Regions from separate parts of the Neotabrizicola shimadae genome, predicted to be linked through region 1. Evidence: riboswitches for the same ligand, from Rfam matches in the RefSeq annotation. Region 1 holds a riboswitch; each other region holds the start of a gene.
The links. Region 1 has a riboswitch for cobalamin ahead of JO391_RS17225 (DUF1636 family protein). Riboswitches for the same ligand answer to the same signal wherever they lie in the genome.

Region 1 (6,057 bases):
CATGAACCCGGTGCCGGGCGGGGCAGGGGCGATGCCCGCCTTCTACCGCGACCGCTTTGCGCGGCAGGTGTTGCGCAGCCGGTCGGCGGATGGCGGGCTGACATGGACCGCGCCGGAACTGACCGAATTGCCGAACAACAATTCCTCGATCCAGGCGGTGCGTCTGGCCGACGGGCGCATCGCCATGGTGCTGAACCCGGTCAATGCCGCGATGTCGTCGGCCCGCCGCGCCTCGCTTTATGACGAGATCGAGGGCGAGGCGCCGGGCGAGGCTGCGCCCTCGGCCGCAGTCTGGGGCGTGCCGCGCGCACCGATGATGCTGGCGGTGTCAGCCGACGATGGCGAGACCTTCCCGCTGCGTGTCGAGCTTGACAGGGGCACAGGCGCGGCGTTGTCGAACAACTCGCGAGAGGGGCTGAACCGCGAGTTGTCCTATCCGTCGATCCTGCAGGATCCCGAAGGCAACCTGCACATCGCCTACACCTACCACCGCCGCGCCATCCGGCATGTCAGGTTGGACCGGGGTTGGCTTGCGCGACAGCTGGGAGTGCAGGCGGCCAGGCCAGGTGCGGCGGGCCAAGCGGGTTCGGTTCCCTGAGCACGTCCACCAGCGTCATCTCGTCGAACACGGCCAGAAAAGCGCGGACAGCCTTGGCGGCCGCCGCGGGCAGGCTGCATGGGCCGCGCAGGAGGCAGGGATCGCCGGTGGTGCATTGGCATTCGAACAAGGCAAAGTCGGATTCGGTGACGCGAAGGATGTCGCCGATACGGATTTCTGCAGGGTCGCGGGCAAGAGAGAATCCGCCCGTCCGCCCCTTGGTTCCGACCAGAAAGCCGGCATGCGAAAGCTCTCGCACAACCTTGCGCAAATGCGCTTCCGAAATGCTGTAAGCACGGGCGGCTTCTTCGATGGTGCACCGTTCGCCCCGGCGGTTTGCAGCGAACAGCAGAACCCGAATGGCGTAGTCGGAAAACTTCGTCAGTCGCATTGCATCCTATCACGCGCCACTTTCCGCTCAAATTGCGCATATTTGTGGCATGTTTTTATCATACCACGCCAGGTCGCGATGTCGCTATCCTCTCTCGTCTGGTCGGTAGGGGGAAAGCGGGCCGACGGGGGACCTAGCGGTCGCCTCGCGGAGGGCCAGCGGCCGACCTGTCATGGTCCGACTTGACTTCGCGGGTCCGCTCGGGCCAATTGGGCTCGATGGTTTCCGGCCTGTCAAAGACGTTGGCCGGATGAAAAGGGAACGCGGTGAGGTGTAGCCATCAGGCGCCAAATCCGCGACTGCCCCCGCAACTGTAGGCGGCGAGCGACCCCCGATCACCACTGGCTTTCGGGCCGGGAAGGTGGGGCGAGCAAGGACCCGCAAGTCAGGAGACCTGCCATCGAAACATGGACCACGCCGGGCGGGGTGCCCCGGAAGGAGTTGCGATGGATGATCTTCTGCGTCGGCCTGTGGCCACGCCCCCCTATGCCGTGACGCAACGCGCGCGGCACCAGATTCTCGTATGCCAGACCTGCCGTCACAAGGGCGACACCTGCCGACCCGGTCTGCAGTTGCTGGAGCGATTGCGCGTGGCCATTGCCGCCGCGGGGCTTGGCGACGGCTTCGAGGTTTCAGGCACCGCCTGCATGGCGGGCTGCGACCGGCCCTGCACCGTGGCCTGGCGGGCCACGTCCAAGGCGACCTGGTTGTTCGGCGACATCAGCCCGGATGAGGACATCGACGATCTGGTGGCCTTTGCCCGGCTCTACCGCGACCTTGACGACGGCTGGTGCCGCGCAGCCGACCGGCCCGGCAAGCTGGCCGAACATGTGCTGGCCCGCATCCCCGCCGCGCTGATCGTGACTGGCGAAGAGGTCGTGCAATGACGCCAGACATCGAATTGCGCGGCGTGACATGGGGGCCGGCGGGCGGCCCCGAGATCCTTCATGACCTGTCGTTCCAGGTGCCGCGCGGCGAATTGCTGGCGATCTGCGGCGCCAACGGGGCGGGCAAGTCCTCGCTTCTGCGGCTGATCTACCGGTTCCAGCCGCCGCGGCGCGGGACGGTGCTGCTGCGGGGTCGCGACATCTGGCTGATGAGCGCGCCCGAAGCGGCGCGGGTGGTCGCCGCCGTGCTGCAGGAACAGCCCACGGATTTCGCCCTGACCGCGCGGCAGATCGTGGCGCTGGGCCGTCTGCCGCACCGGCGTGGGCTTTTCGCCGGCCTGTCCTCGCCCGGTGCCGACGACGAGGCGGTGATCACCGGCGCACTGGTGCGGCTTGACCTTGTGGCGCTGGCCGACCGGCCCTTCGGAACCTTGTCGGGGGGCGAGCGGCAGCGGGTGATGGTGGCCCGCGCCCTGGCGCAGGAACCGCAGGTTCTGGTGCTGGACGAGCCGACGAACCATCTGGACATCCGCCACCAACTGGAACTGCTGGCGCTGTTGCGCGGCACCGGGTTGACCGTGGTCACCACGCTGCACGACCTGACGCTGGCCGCCGAACATGCCGACCGCATCATCGTGCTGCGGCAGGGGCGCATCCTTGCCGACGGTCCACCCGAACGGGCGCTGACCGAGACCACCCTTGGCCAGGCCTTCGAGGTGCGCAGCCGGATCGACCGTTCGGGCGACCGGCCGCGCTTTTCCTTTCATCTCTGATCCCCTCATAACCTAGCGAGGACCCATGCTTCGTCTTTCCCTTGCCGCCCTGCTGTTGTCTGCCGGTGCGGCCGCGGCCTTCCCCGTGACCGTGAAAAGCTGCAACCGCGACGTCACCTTCGATGCTGCCCCCAGCCGGGCGATTTCCAACGATGTGAACCTGACCGAGATGATGCTGGTGCTCGGCCTGCGGGACCAGATGGTGGGCTATACCGGCATTTCGGGCTGGAAGACGCTGGACCCGGTGATGCGCGAAGGCGTGGCCGAACTGCCGGAACTGTCGGCCAAATACCCGACCAAGGAGGTGCTGGCGGCAGCCGAGCCGGATTTCTTCTTTGCCGGCTGGAACTATGGCATGAAGGTCGGCGGCGAAGTGACGCCCGAGACGCTGGAGCCCCTGGGGATCAAGGTCTATGAGCTGACCGAGAGCTGCATCCACATCGGGCCGAAGGAAAAAAGCTCGATGCAGGACATGTATGCCGACATCCTGAACCTGGGCACGATCTTCGGCGTCGAGGACCGCGCGCAGGCGCTGGTGGCCGGCTGGCAGGCCGAACTGGCCGAGGTGACGAAGGGCGTGGACCGGACCGATCCGGTGCGGGTCTTCGTCTATGACTCGGGCGAGAAGGCCCCCTTCACCGCCGGCCGCTATGCCATGCCGACCGCGATGATCGAGGCGGCGGGCGGCGTGAACATCATGGACGATCTGGACAAGTCCTGGGCCGAGATCGGCTGGGAACCCGTGGTCGAGCGCAACCCCGAGGTTGTGGTGATCGTGAACTACGGCGACGTGACGGCCGAACAGAAGATCGCCTTCATGAAATCGAACCCGGCTTTCGCCGAGATCGACGCGGTGAAGAACGACCGCTTCGTCGTGCTGGAATATGTCGAGGCGACGCCCGGCCCGCGCAACATCGAGGCGGTGAAGAAGCTCGTCGCCGGCTTCGCTGACTGAGCCATGGCCGAGACGACCGCCTCTGTCAGCATCGCCCGCATGGGCCGGCGCGCAGCCATCGCGCTGGCGGCGGCGGGGATCTTGGTCCTGTCGGTGGTCGTCGCGGTTTCGGTGGGGGCGGTGGACCTGCCGCTGGGCACCGTCTGGGGCATCGCGCTGGACCATCTGGTGCCGGGGCTCGTGGCCCCGGACTGGAGCCGCGCCCATGCCAACATCGTCTGGGAAATCCGCTTTCCCCGCGTGGTCCTGGCCGGACTGGTGGGGGCCGGGCTGGGGATCGTCGGCGCGGCCCTGCAAGCCGTGACGCGCAATCCGCTGGCCGACCCTCACCTCCTGGGCATCTCGTCCGGTGGAGCCTTCGGTGCGATTGCGGCGCTGATGCACACGGGGCTGTTCCTGGGCCTTCTGACCGTGCCGCTGATGGCCTTTGGAGGCGCGCTGCTGGCCACGCTTCTGGTGCTGGGCGTGGCGCAGGTGGCGGGCGCCACCTCGGCCGACCGGCTGGTGCTGGCGGGGGTGGCGGTGAGCTTCGTCATCATGGCGGCGGCCAACATCCTGATCTTTCTGGGCGATCCGAAGGCCACGCATACCGTGGTGTTCTGGATGCTGGGCGGGCTGGGTCTGGCGCAGTGGCCGCATCTGCTGTGGCCGCTGGCGGTGCTGGTGCCCGGCGGGCTGTGGCTGATGACTCAATCGACCGCGCTGAACGCGATGTCGCTTGGCGATGAAACCGCGGCGACGCTGGGCATCCCGGTGGCGCGGTTCCGTCTGGCGGTCTTTGTCGTGGCCGCGCTGATCACCGGGGTGATGGTGGCGTTTTCCGGCCTGATCGGCTTTGTCGGGCTGATGATGCCGCATCTGGTGCGGCTGGTGGCCGGGGGCAACAACGCCGTGGTGCTGCCGGGTTCGGCCTTTGCAGGGGCGGTGTTCCTGATCTGGGCCGATGCTGTCGCCCGCGTGGTGATGGCGCCCGAAGACCTGCCCATCGGCGTGGTGACGGGTCTGTGCGGCGGCATCTTCTTCATCTGGCTGATGTCGCGGCGGCGCTAGCCCGCAGTGCATCGCGCCGCCCCTGGACGGGATGCGCTTGACAGGGGGGCCGGGACGGTCACTGTCCTGTCTCAAGCTGTCCGCCGAGCCGGGCCGGGCAGGGACGCAAGCCACCGGGGAGGAGCCATGCGCCGCTATTCATCCGTCCCCTTCGCCGATGTGACGATCACCGGCGGTTTCTGGTCCGAACGCCTGGACACCGTGCTGCGCACGACGATCCCCAGCCAGCACGCCCAGCTTGAGAAGTACAACGTCCTGGAAAGCCTGAAGCTGCCCCAGCCCGTGCCCCCCTTGACCTTCAAGCCGCATGCCAACGGGTTCTCGACCCAGATTTTCTGGGACAGCGACGTGGGCAAGTGGATCGAGGCCGCTTCCTACGCCCTGTCGCATCGCCGCGACCCGGTGATCGAGGCGCAGATCGAGGCGATCACCGACGATCTGGAAAAGGCGCAGGAGCCCGACGGGTACGTCAACTGCTGGTATCTGGAACGCGAGCCGCAGAACCGCTGGACGAACCTGCGCGACAATCACGAGCTTTACAACCTGGGCCACCTGCTGGAGGGCGCGGTCGCCTACATGCGCGCCACCGGCCGCGACCGGCTGATGAAGGTGATGGAACGCGCCTTCGACCATGTCGCCACGGTCTTCGGCACCAGGCCGGGCCAGAAGCGCGGCTATTGCGGCCACCCCGAGGTGGAGCTGGCTCTCATCAAGGCCTGGCACGCCACGGGCCAGCGCAAGTACCTGGACCTCGCCAGCTATTTCGTGGACGAGCGCGGCCGCCAGCCACATTACTTCGACATCGAGCGCGATGCGCGGGGCGAACCGGCCGGCAAGTACGGCCAGGGCACCTATGAATACAGCCAGTCCCACCTGCCCGTGCGCGAGCAGACCAAGGTGGTGGGCCATGCCGTGCGGGCCTTCTACCTGTACACCGCCATGGCCGACCTTGCCGCCGAACACGACGATGCCGCGCTGCGCCGCACCTGCGAAACCCTGTGGCAGGACGTGACCTCGACCCGGATGTATGTGACCGGCGGCTTCGGCCCCTCGGAGCGCAACGAGGGCTTCACCGAAGACTACGACCTGCCCAACGACACCGCCTATGCCGAAACCTGCGCCAGCGTGGCCATGGTGTTCTGGGCGGCGCGGATGCTGAACCTGGACTTGGACGGCCAGTATGCCGACCTTCTGGAACTGGCGCTGTACAACAACGCGCTGGCCGGCCTGTCGCGCGAGGGCGACACCTACTTCTACGACAACAAGCTGGAAAGCGACGGCAGCCACCGCCGGTGGGATTGGCACCCCTGCCCCTGTTGCACGATGAACGTGGCCCGTCTGGTGGCCTCGATCGGCGGCTATGTCTTCGGTCTGGCCAAGGACGAGGTGGCAATCCACCTGTA
Region 2 (6,057 bases), 760 kb from region 1:
GAAAGACCGAGATGAACAGCACCAGAATCTGCGCGGGAAGCGTCAGGCGAAAGCCAAGCCGGGCGGTCTCGGGGGCGTCGGCGCGAGGCTGCGCGGCGGGGGCGGGAGCACGGTCTGCCATGGTCATTGCTTCAGGGCCCCGAAGGTCAGGCCGCGCACGAGATGTTTCTGGATCATCACGCCCAGGATCACCGGCGGCACCGCCGCGATCAGGCCAAGCGCGGCCTTGGCGCCATAGAGCTGCCCGGTCATCGAAGATGACAGCGACGCCATGTAGACCGGAATAGTCACCCATTCCCGCGTCGTCAGCAGAAGCGCGATCAGGTAGTCCGACCAGTTCAGAATGAAGACGAACAGCGAAGCGGCGGCCAGGGGTGCGGCCATCATCGGCAGCGTCACGCGGGTGAAGACACGGAGCCGCGAACAGCCCTCGACTAGCGCCGCCTCTTCGATTTCCTTCGGCATGTCATCGAAGAAGGTCTTCATCAGCCAGAAGGCGAAGGGCAGCGTGACGATGCCATAAATCAGCGCCAGGCCCCACCAGGTGTCCATCAGGCCCAGGAAGGCCCACATGATCATCACCGGGATCATCACCGCCATCGGCGGGAACAGCCGCAACTGGATCAGCGCAAGCGGCAGGTTCGCACCCGAGCCAAAGCGAGACAGGCCATAGGCGGCGGCCGTGCCGGCCGACATGGCGATCAGCGTGCCGACAGAGGCGGAAAGAAGGGAGGACAGGATCGGCTTGCCCGCAGTGCGGTCCAGGGCGACGATCAGGTCCGATCCGCTTTCTCCGAACAGGAAGCGGAAATTGTCCAGCGTGGGCGCAAGCGGCACCCAGGTCAGCGCGGCGCCAGAGGCCTGCCATTCGGCAACCGGCTTGAACGCCATGGAGACCATCCACAGGATCGGCACCAGAGTGATCGCCAGAGCGACAAGGATCGCGGCGTAGCGGAAGATCTCGAAGACGGGCGAACGGGTCATCGGCAGTCACTTGAAGGAGGGGCCGGGGCGGTCTGGCCGCCCCGGCGCATGGTCTCAGACCGGGTCCAGAACGGTGGGCCAGGCGGCCATGTTGCCGCGCACCGCCTCGACGATCTTGTCGCGCCCGGTGCGGCGGGTGATCTTTTCCCATTCCGCCGCTGTGTCGGCCATCGCCTGTTCGGGCGTCTTGGCCTTGGTCAGCGCGGCCATCAGGTTTTCGTCCAGCGCGTTGTTGAAGGCCGTGGCGCCGGCGTAGTTGATGGTCGGCACCGACCGTGCGACCGTCTCGCGCACCACATCCATGTGGTAGGCGTGGTAGGTCTCACGCACCAAGGGGTCGGCAAAGTCGTTCAGGCTGAAGGGGTCGAAATAGCCGCCGGGGTTCGCCGTCATCCAGGAATAGATGCGGCTGGACCCGAGCCATTGCAGGAACAGGTAGGCCAGTTCCGGATTCTTCGACTGCGAGCTGACCATCCCCGTCAGCGAGAACCACAGCACCGACCGGCTGACGATCTTGCCGTCGATCTCGTTGCCGGGCGGCAGCATGGACCCGATCTTGCCCGTGACGGTCGATCCGGTATTGCCCGGATTGTCCAGGAACTTCGGCAGGTTCGAGAAGGCGCAGGTCATCGCCGCGCCGCCGGCGGCGAAGTTGCCGTACTGTTCCGGCCAGCCCCAGGAAATCGCATCAGGCGAATGGTGGGCCAGCGAGTCGATATAGGCCTGGGTCGCCTTGATGCCCTGCTCGGACGAGATCAGCGGGTTCGCGTCGTTGTCGAACAGGTACTGGTTCGGCGAGGCGAGCGAGGTGTAAAGCTGGTACCAGTTGGTATAGCCCCAGCCCTGGTTGCGCAGGTCGGTCGAGCCGAACAGGCCCTTGTCCGGACGCTGGAAGAAGGCCGCGATGTCGTTGAACTGCGCCCAGGTGCGCGGCACGGCCAGGTCATAGCCATACTGGCTCTTGAACGCCGATTGCTCGGCCGGGTCGTTGAACAGGTCGGTCCGATACACCCAGGTCTGGAAGTCGCCGTCCAGCGACACGCCATAGGTCGAACCGCGATACATGTTCATCAGCGACACGCCTTGCGCGCCGTTCACATAGCCGCGGACCGGATCATCCCATTCCGGTTTGTATTCGGCGACATAGTCGTCCAGCTTGGCGATGCCGCCGGATTCCACCAGGTCGCCCAACCGGTTCCAGTCGGTCGAGTAGATGTCGAAGCCGCCCGCGCTGGTCGAGATGTCCTGCATGGTCTTGGTGAATTCCTGCCCGTTGGGCAGGCCCACGATTTCCAGCGTGATGCCGGTCTCGCGCTCCCACAGTTCCTTGACGCTGGGCGCGCCGGCCGGGAAGGGCTGGGTCAGCTGGCCGATGGACCCGTCCGACAGGCCGAGGACGATCTTGTCGGGCGCCGTGCCTGCCGCCTTCATCGCCTTGGCCGCCTCGACGGCGCGGCCTTCCGGCGTGTCCGGTCCGTATTGATAGCGTTCGGCCCCGGCAAAGCCGGTCGGCCCGCCGATCATGCCCGGCGCCAGCTCCTGCGCCCAGGCCTGCCCGATCCAGCGCGGCGCGATCAAGGCGCCGGCACCGACAATTCCCCATCGCGCGCCGGTTCCTAGGAACCCGCGCCGCGTCAAGCGACGTCCGATCATGAGATCCTCCCTCAAGCCCTCTCCCGGAGCCCGTGGCGGGTTTGTGCGGCGACTCGGCGGCAAGTGTCAATCAATTTGTTATATGCTAAACATCATTTTGATGCTCTATTCTTGAAGGAAAGATGCCGCAGTTGCGAGATTCTCGAGGCCCTCATGCACGTTTCGTCGATGATTGCCGCAATGACATCAAGAAGCTGCATGATTTGCGACTGCAGAAAGGATCAGGCGATCCATAGCGCGAGGCCAACCGGCCACCAGATGACGCGAATCGCCAGCGCAATGATGTCTTTTAAATCAGTGTGTCCCGGCGCGGCCCCCGTCACCCTGTTGACCCGCCCTCGCCCTGGCCCTAGCTGCTGGTCGGGAACATCCGGAAGACCGTCATGCTGCGCGCCACACTGACCGACATCGCCCGCGAGGCCGGGGTTTCCCCTGCCACTGTCGACCGCGTCCTGAACGACCGGCCCGGCGTCAAGGAACACACGCGACAGCACGTCCTGTCCGTTGCACAGCGGCTTGGCTATGTCGCCGTCAGCGCGCCCTCGACGCCAGCGGTCCGGCTGGCCTTCCTGCTGCCCCAGGGCACCAATTCCTTCATCCGGATGCTTCAGGCACAGATCGAGACCCAGGCCGCGGCGCTGGACGGCGTGGAAACCCTGGTCGAGACCATCGAAGGTTTCGATCCCGCGGCCCTTTCAGAAAGGCTGGCGCGGATGAAGGGCGCCGTCGACGGCCTCGGCGTCATCGCGCTGGACCATCCCGTCGTGCGCGAGGCGCTGCGCGGGCTGGCGGCCTCGGGCGTCAGGATCGTCACCCTCTGCTCCGATATCCAGAACGTGCCCCGCGCGGCCTATATCGGCACCGACAACCGGCAGGCGGGCCGCCTCGCTGGCTATCTGATGGGCCGCTTCCTCGGCACGGGCAGCCAGGGCAAGGTGGCGCTCTTCGCAGGCTCCCTGTCCTACCGCGGGCATCAGGAGCGCGAGATGGGCTTCCGCCAGATCCTGCACGAGGAATTCCCCGGCCTGCAGATCGTGGAACTGCGCGAGATGCTGGACGACCGCGAGAATTCCTGGCGCGAGGCGATGGCGCTGTTCGACCGCCACCCCGACCTTGCCGCGATCTACAATGTCGGCGGCGGCTCTTACGGCATCGGCCGGGCGATGAAGGATCGCGGGCTTGCGCAGCGCGTCGTGCTCATCGGCCACGAGGCGACCGAGGGCAACAAGGCGCTGCTGCTGGACGGCACGATGGACGCGGTGATCGACCAGAACGCCCGTGTCGAGGCGCGCGAGGCGCTGGCCACGCTGATCGCCGGTGTGCGCGGGTTGCCCTACACCCCGGTCCAGCCGCGCCAGCACGTCATCTTCCGCGAGAACCTGCCCGACGAGTGACCCAAGCCACGGCCGCAAGGGCGATTGCGCCCGTGCGGGCTCGGCGGTATCTGGGGTTGGTCTGGTGCCCGGCCTGCGAGGGTCGGGATAATCGGGAATGCGGTGAAACTCCGCAACGTGCCCAACGCTGTAAGGTGGACGGGGCCGCAGATGCCACTGACCTCGGTCGGGAAGGCGCGGCGCCGGAGGAAACCGAGTCAGAAGACCGGCCAGACGAAACCGGGGCGCAGGCTGGCCGACCTGTACCCCGTTTCGACGACAGGGGAACCGATTGTCCAGTCCTGCCCAACCCGCCTCTGCCGCGCTGGTCGCGGCCCCCCCCTTTCCAGAGGCCGACCGCGCCGCGGTCTACCGTGCCATCCACAGCCGCCGCGACGTGCGCAGCCAGTTCACCCCGCGTCCGGTGGACGATGCCACCCTGCTGCGGCTTCTGGATGCCGCCCACCATGCGCCCTCGGTTGGCTTCATGCAGCCGTGGAACTTCATCGTCATCCGCGACAACGGCGTGAAGGGCCGGGTTCAGGCCGCCTTCGCCGAGGCCAATGCCGAGGCCGCCACGCTCTTTCCGGCCGAACGCCGGCCGCTCTATTCGGCGCTGAAGCTGGAAGGCATCACCGCCGCGCCGGTCAACCTCTGCGTCACCTGCGACCGCAGCCGGGGCGGCCCGGTCATCCTGGGCCGCACCCATGCCCCCGAGATGGACCTCTATTCCACCGTCTGCGCGGTACAGAACCTCTGGCTCGCGGCACGGGCCGAAGGTATCGGTGTCGGCTGGGTCAGCATCTTCCGCGAGGGGGCGCTCAAACGGATCCTCAATCTGCCCGATCAGGTCGTGCCTGTCGCCTATCTGTGCCTTGGCCATGTCGACGAGCTTCATGCCGAGCCCGAACTGCAGGCGCGCGGCTGGCGCAGCCGCCTGCCGCTGGAAGACCTGGTGTTCCATGACGGCTGGGGCCAGCGTGACGGCTGATCCCCTGCCCCCCGGCGCCCGCGTCGCCCTGCCCTGCCATTTCGGCGAATGGCTCCAGGGCCGCATCGGCCCTGCCGGGCCGGTCGGCCTTGTCACGCTGTTGCCCGCGGTCACCGGCCTGGCGGGCCAGCGCCGGGCCGGTGCGCTGGCGGCCTGCCGGTTCGGCCAGGGCGCGGGGCTCATCCCCCTGCCCCGCCTGCGCCGCTTCCTGAACGATCTGGGCCTGCCGCCCAAGGGGCGCTACCTGCTGAAACCGCGCTTCGTGCCAGGGTCGGGCACCGGCATGTCCACCGCCTCGCTTCTGGCCGTGGCACGCCTTGCAGGATACGCCGGCCCGCGCGGCTGCCTTGTGCGCGCCTGCCTTCGCGCCGAAGGCGCCAGCGACCCGCTGATGCTGGACCACCCCGACCGCCATCTCTGGGCCTCGCGGCAGGGCGAGGTGCTGATGGGCCTGCCGCCGCCGCCGAGGGCCGAGCTTCTTGTCGGCTTCTGGGGTCCGCCCGAAAGGACGCGGGCCGAAGACTGCGACTACGCCGACATCTCCGACCTGGTTTCGGACTGGTCCAATGCGCCCGGCCTTGCCGGCTGCGCCGCGCTCGCCAGCGAAAGCGCGCGTCGCTGCCAGGCCCGGCGCGGACCCGCCTCCGACCCGACCGCCGACCTCGCCCGCGCCCTGGGTGCCCTGGGCTTTGCACGGTCCCATTCCGGTCCGGCCAGGGCGCTGATCTTCGCGCCTGGCAGCGTGCCGCCTGAAGGTCCGCAAATCCTTCGCGCCGCCGGCTACACCGGCGTCGAGCGTCTTGCGACGGCCACCTGACCCGGCCTCCGGGCCGGGACGCCCTGCCTGGTCAGCGACATTCCTGCAGTTGAACCTCGTAGCGCGCAGACCGCGCGCCCACCCGGTTCGCCACGTCCACAAGCCAGGGCTTGTTGTTGTAGCTGCCATTGGCAAAGCCCGTGCGGCCCTCGTGATAGGCCAGGTATTGCGACCGCGCATCCGTCTTCGAGATGCCCAGCCGTTCGGCCGAACCATCCATGTACCAGCCCATGAAATCG
Region 3 (6,057 bases), 1.0 Mb from region 1:
ATGGGTGGACCATGTGGCGGCCGGCGTGGGTGGGGTCTTTGCCTGCTCGGCGGGCCGCGAGGTGCATCTTTGGGATGGCACCCGGCGCGAGGTGCTGGAAGCCCCCTCGACCGTCGGCGGCCTCGCCTTCGACCGCAAGGGCGGGCGGCTGGCCGTGGCACATTACGGCGGAGTCACGATTTGGGCGCGGGAAAGGTGCGGGTGGAAACCCGCCAGCCTCAAGTGGGCGGGCAGCCACACGGCCGTCACCTTCAGCCCCGACGACCGTTTCGTGATGACCCGGATGCAGGAGAACGCGCTGCACGGCTGGCGGCTGCGCGACAAGGCCGACCTGCGCATGTCGGGCTATCCGACCAAGGTGAAGGGCTGGGCCTGGGCCGGCAAACTGCCCTGGCTGGCCACAACCGGCGCGGATGAGGCGATCCTCTGGCCCTTTGACGGGGCGCAGGGGCCGATGGGGCGCGGCCCGATGCAACTGGCCTGGGGCGGGCGGGGCTACGTCACCGCCGTCTGCGCCCTGCCGGGGCATGAGGCCGTGTTGGCAGGCTATTCGTCGGGCGCAGTGATCTTCTCCGAGATCGACCAGATCGCCGAGCCGCGCGCCGTCAAGCGCCCGACCGGAGCGCCGATCTTGGCTCTTGCCGTAACGCCGCTGACGGGTTGGCTGCTGGCCGCAGATGACCAAGGCGGCGTCCTCTGGGCACCCTTGGGGGCGGGCTGATGCTGGGCCTTTTCTCCCGCCGCCCGCGCCCGGATGCCGAGGCGGTTTCCCGGCTGAAGGGCTGGGTCGCCGACCTTATGAGCCTGGGCGACAAGGACCACATCGCGTTGGCCGAACTCGCCTGCCACGAACCCGGCTGCCCCGATCTGGAAACCGTGGTCACCGTCACCCTCGCCGACCGCCGCCGATTTGTCTTGCGCTTTCCAACAGCGGTTGCTGAGGTGACGGAGGCGCAGGTGCAATCCCTGCGTTCAAGCGTCCCCGGCCCGTGACCTTTTTCGTCCATCTTGTGGAAGGCGACCGCGCCGCCGACCGTCTTGCGTGCCTCGCCACGCTCGCACGTTCCTCGCGGCGGCCTTCGGTCATTTTCGCCGAGGTTGCAGAACAGCTCTACAGCCCACTTGACTGGCTGATAGGCCCCGGCTGCACCTGCTGCCTGCCTGAACGGCACCCCCGCCTGCACCTGTTGCGCGTCGTGTCGCAACCCGCACAAACGCGCATTCTGATCGATGCCGGTCCACCGGCTGTGGCTGATCGGATCATCGCGATCTTGCGCGCACTCCCGGTGCAGATGCATCTGAACCTTGTGGCCGCTCAAGACGCAAGGGTGCTGGGATGGATACCAAGTCCTTGGTCCCATCAGGATACGCCCAGGCATTCGTCCCGGAGACTTTGCCGATCCGGCAAAGATCTGAGCGGTGCGTTGTCTGCAGGAATGGTCCGGGAACTGCCCGGAGCCCACTCTGAGGACTGATCCTTGTCTCGACATGCAGAAGAAAAGGAAGACAAAATGATCCTAGACATGACCTTCGGCACCAGCGATCTCGCAAGGGCGATCCGCTTTTATGACGCCGTGTTTTCAAGCCTTGGCCTTGACCGCGCGCCGGACTGGCCTGATGGCTGGGCGGGATGGGGCGACGCTTACGGCGAGGGGTCCAGCCTTTGGCTGTGCCCCCCGTATGATGGCAAGCGACCCACCGCAGGTAACGGCACGATGGTCACGCTCTTTGCCAAAACGGCAAAAGAAGTGAACGACTTCCACGCCGCCGCTCTTGCGCATGGCGGCAGTGATGAAGGGAAACCCGGAACACGGCCCCATTACGAACCGACATTCTATGTGGCCTATGTGCGGGACCCAGATGGCAACAAGCTGGCCTGCGCCTTCCTTCATTACCAGCCAGAATAGGCATTCCAATCGCCGCCCCATCTGCCCGTGGCGGAAAGATGCCTGCGGCACGGGGCCTCCTGCCTTGGGGGCAATCCGCTGGCCGAAACGGCTAATGCGGCAAACCGCAGTCGCAGTCGTCCTCATCCTCGGGCAGGTCGATCACCATAAGCAGCCGCGTCTCACCTGTTCCCGCGATGGGCGGCGAGCGGTGGAGGAGGCCGCATTCCTCGCCCGGCCAGAGCGTGCCGCGAAAGATCGCGGCATCGCCGGCGGCCAGAGTCTGCACCTGCGTGACCTCTGCCTGCCCGGTGGCCGGGCCGAACTCGGTGCCATGGCCACGATAGCTGCACAAGAGCCGCGCCACCACCCGGTCGCAGTGAAACCTGTGGCAGGCATTGTTCCGGATCACGTCCAGCCGGACCTGCACCCTGGGCGTGGCCATGATCGTGCCGAACCGAAGGGCCAGCGCCGCGGCATCGGTGGCAAGCAGGCCCCGCTCCGGGGACGGCGCAAGGCCCAGCCGGTCGCAAGCGGCATGAACTGCCGCCGCGACATCTGTCACGGACATCGCCTGACGCAGACACGGCAGGCGCTCGGGCGAGAGGCTATCGACCCAGGCAGCAAGACCCGGGTCGCGCGATCTGCGCCAGATCGCCGCCGCAATACCCGGATCGTGAATGCGCCCAAGGCCCTCTGCCTTGTCCGAGGCGGCCACCCAGACGGCACGCGGAAGCGGTTTGCGGACCACCCGGATCATGCGGCTTTCGCACCCCATTGCGGGAAGGGGTCAGGCAGGTTGCGCCAAGCTTGCGGGGTGAAGTCGCAACTTGTCATCAAAGCCCCATTCAGCGCGGCGCAGATCGCCTCACGATCCAAGCCCGCCCCGATGAACACGATCTCTTGCCGCCGATCGCCCCAGGGTTCGGCCCATTTCGAGGCAATTTCGGCTTGCGCGTCGGGGTGCTTGGGCAGCCGCTCGGCCGGAACGCTGGCCCACCAGCGCCCCAGGGGCGTGACCGAGGACATCGCACCCGCCAGGCTGAACTCGGCCACCCAGTCGGGCCTGGTGGCGATCCAGAAATGCCCCTTTGCGCGGATCACACCCGGCAGCGGGCCGTTCAGGACGGCATGGATCTTCGCCGGGTGGAAGGGCTCGCGGGCGTAGTAGACGAAAGAGGAAATGCCATACTCCTCGGTTTCCGGCGTGTGATTGGCAAAACCGTACAGCTCCTTGGCCCACATCGGGTGGGTATGCGCCTCGTCAAAGTCGAAGAGCCCGGTGTCGAAGATGTCGTCCGGATTCACGCGGGAATGGCTGGTCTCGATCACGCGCGCGTCGGGGTTCAGGGCGCGAACGATCTTGCGGGCGGCATCGACCTGCGCAGGCGTGGCGTCCGCGACCTTGTTCAGCACGATGACATCGGCGAATTCCATCTGCTCGGTCAGCAGGTTCACGAGGCTGCGGTTGTCCTGATCACCAAGGCTTTCGCCCCGGTCGGCCAGGAAATCGTGGCTGGAGAAGTCTTTGAGCAGGTTCACCGCATCCACGACCGTCACCATCGTATCAAGTCGCGCAACATCGGAGAGACTGACACCCCTTTCGTCACGGAAGTCGAAGGTCGCCGCTACCGGTAAAGGCTCGGCGATCCCTGTGCTTTCAATCAGGAGGTAGTCAAAGCGACCTTCGGAGGCCAGCCGCCGCACCTCGGTCAGAAGGTCGTCGCGCAGAGTGCAGCAAATGCAGCCGTTGGTCATTTCGACCAGTTTTTCTTCAGACCGGCTCAGCTCTGCCCCTTCGCGCACCAGGTCGGCGTCGATGTTCACCTCGGACATGTCGTTGACGATCACGGCGACCCGGCGTCCGTCGCGGTTGTTCAACACGTGGTTCAATAGGGTTGTCTTCCCGGCCCCGAGAAAGCCGGACAGGACGGTGACGGGAAGGCGGGGATCTTGCTGGCTGGAGGGCATGGTTCGTTCTGTTATGTTATACTATAACCTTTGATCTAGCGCGAATCAAAAGAGGGTGCAATGTCGTTCGGCGGTTTTGTCCGGTCGGAACAGGACTTGATCCGGCCTGTCGACGACTGCATGTTCGCGACTGATGGTTCCCGGCCAAACCACGCGCGGCCGGGTGAAAAGGGAATACGGTGTGGTGTAGGCATCAGCCGCCAAATCCGTGACTGCCCCCGCAACTGTAAGCGGCGAGCGACCCCCGATGCCACTGGCCATACGTGTTTGGACACGAAGGCTGGGAAGGTGGGGCAAGCCCAGACCCGTGAGTCAGGAGACCTGCCATCGACGTCAGCAACCACCGGGCGGGGTGCCCCGGAAGGAGACTTCGATGGACGATCAACCGCGGCGGCCGGTGAGCGCACCTGCCTATTCCGTGGCGCAATCCGCGCCGCATCAGATTCTGGTCTGCAAGGCCTGCAAGCACAAGAGCAGCAGTTGCGCGCCGGGCTTTGCCCTTCTGAAGAAGCTGCGAGCGGCCATCGCGGCGGCGGGCCTTGGTGACGAATTCGAGGTGTCGGGCACCGCCTGTCTTGCAGGCTGCGTGCCCGAACACGGCGGGCCCTGTGTCGTCGGCTGGCGGGCCAATGCCAAGGCGACCTGGCTCTTCGGCGACATCGACCCGGCCCAGCCGATTGACGATCTGGTCGAGTTCTCGCGCCTTTACGCAGCGTTGGAGGACGGCTGGATGTCTGGACGTGATTGCCCCCGCGGCTTTGCGACAACACGCTGGCGCGGATTCCCGCGGCGATGATCGTCACTCGCGAAGGGGCGATCCAGTGAACGCGGTTGAGCTTTCCGGCGTCGCCTGGGGCCCGAAAGGGCGGCCCGACATCCTTGCCGACATCAGCTTTGCCGTGCCACAGGGTCAGATCATGGCGATCTGCGGGGCGAACGGGGCCGGGAAATCCTCGCTTCTGCGGCTGATCTATCGCCACCAGGCGCCGCGCCGGGGCACCGTGCGGCTGATGGGCAAGGATATCTGGCTGATGGGCGCACCCGAGGCTGCGCGCCAGCTTGCCGCCGTGCTGCAGGAACAACCCACCGATTTCGCGCTGACCGCCCGGCAGATCGTGGCGCTTGGCCGCCTTCCGCATCGGCGAGGTTGGGGCGCGGGTCTGTCCACGCCCGGAGGCGAGGACGCCGCGATCATCGAGGCCGCCCTTTTGCGGATGGGCCTGGCCGGCATGGCCGGCCGCGCTTTCGGCACGCTGTCGGGCGGGGAACGCCAACGGGTCATGGTTGCCCGTGCGCTGGCCCAACAGCCGCGCGTGATCGTGCTGGACGAGCCGACGAACCATCTGGATATCCGCCACCAGCTGGAGCTTCTGGCGCTGCTGAAGGGTCTTGGCCTGACCGTCATTGCCACTTTGCATGACCTGACCCTGGCCGCCGAATTTGCCGAGCGCATGCTGATCCTGCGTGAAGGCCGCATCCTGGCCGACGGCCCACCCGAAATGGCCCTGACCGAGGCGACGCTCGCCCAGGCCTTCAACGTGCGTGCGCGCATCGACCGCACCGGCGATGCCCCGCGCTTTTCCTTCCACCTCTGATCCAAAGGACCCCAAGATGATCCGTCTTTCGCTTGCCGCCTTCCTTCTGTCTGCCTCCTCGGCGCTTGCCTACCCTGTCACCGTGAAAAGCTGCGCCCGCGAGGTGACTTTCGACGCTGCCCCCACCCGCGCCATCTCGAACGACGTGAACCTGACCGAGATGATGCTGGTCCTGGGCCTACGCGACCAGATGGTTGGCTATACCGGCATCTCCGGCTGGAAGACGCTGGACGAGGAAATGCGCGCGGGCGTGGCCGAACTGCCGGAACTGTCGGCCAAGTATCCGACCAAGGAAGTGCTGGCCGGCGCCGAGCCGGACTTCTTCTTCGCCGGCTGGAACTACGGCATGAAGGTCGGTGGCGAGGTCACGCCCGAGACGCTGGAACCCTTGGGCATCAAGACCTACGAGCTGACCGAAAGCTGCATCCACATCGGCCCGAAGGCCAGGTCCAGCATGGATGACATGTACAACGACATCCTGAACCTGGGGACCATCTTCGGGGTCGAGGCCAAGGCGCAGGATCTGGTCGCAGGCTGGAAGGCGCGGCTTGAGGAAGTGACGTCGGGCGTGGACCGTAGCGCTCCCTTGCGCGTCTTCGTCTATG

Region 2: another riboswitch for cobalamin. It lies ahead of bluB (5,6-dimethylbenzimidazole synthase); the one in region 1 lies ahead of JO391_RS17225 (DUF1636 family protein).
Region 3: another riboswitch for cobalamin. It lies ahead of JO391_RS21525 (DUF1636 family protein); the one in region 1 lies ahead of JO391_RS17225 (DUF1636 family protein).

What each region holds. Positions count from the first base shown of each region.
Region 1 covers NZ_CP069370.1:3,548,492-3,554,548, forward strand. The annotation lists gene JO391_RS17215 (sialidase family protein) at 1-598, shown strand, start outside; gene JO391_RS17220 (RrF2 family transcriptional regulator) at 510-989, opposite strand; cobalamin riboswitch at 1,192-1,405, shown strand; gene JO391_RS17225 (DUF1636 family protein) at 1,436-1,876, shown strand; gene JO391_RS17230 (ABC transporter ATP-binding protein) at 1,873-2,649, shown strand; gene JO391_RS17235 (ABC transporter substrate-binding protein) at 2,675-3,604, shown strand; gene JO391_RS17240 (FecCD family ABC transporter permease) at 3,608-4,654, shown strand; gene JO391_RS17245 (glycoside hydrolase family 127 protein) at 4,781-6,057, shown strand, end outside.
Region 2 covers NZ_CP069370.1:2,789,606-2,795,662, forward strand. The annotation lists gene JO391_RS13630 (carbohydrate ABC transporter permease) at 1-121, opposite strand, end outside; gene JO391_RS13635 (carbohydrate ABC transporter permease) at 124-984, opposite strand; gene JO391_RS13640 (extracellular solute-binding protein) at 1,039-2,637, opposite strand; gene JO391_RS13645 (LacI family DNA-binding transcriptional regulator) at 3,021-4,031, shown strand; cobalamin riboswitch at 4,077-4,259, shown strand; gene bluB (5,6-dimethylbenzimidazole synthase) at 4,303-5,001, shown strand; gene JO391_RS13655 (propanediol utilization protein) at 4,991-5,818, shown strand; gene JO391_RS13660 (transglycosylase SLT domain-containing protein) at 5,850-6,057, opposite strand, start outside.
Region 3 covers NZ_CP069370.1:2,519,393-2,525,449, reverse strand. The annotation lists gene JO391_RS12245 (WD40 repeat domain-containing protein) at 1-721, shown strand, start outside; gene JO391_RS12240 (hypothetical protein) at 721-993, shown strand; gene JO391_RS12235 (VOC family protein) at 1,524-1,907, shown strand; gene JO391_RS12230 (DUF1826 domain-containing protein) at 1,999-2,646, opposite strand; gene JO391_RS12225 (GTP-binding protein) at 2,643-3,857, opposite strand; cobalamin riboswitch at 3,975-4,200, shown strand; gene JO391_RS21525 (DUF1636 family protein) at 4,231-4,653, shown strand; gene JO391_RS12220 (ABC transporter ATP-binding protein) at 4,679-5,452, shown strand; gene JO391_RS12215 (ABC transporter substrate-binding protein) at 5,469-6,057, shown strand, end outside.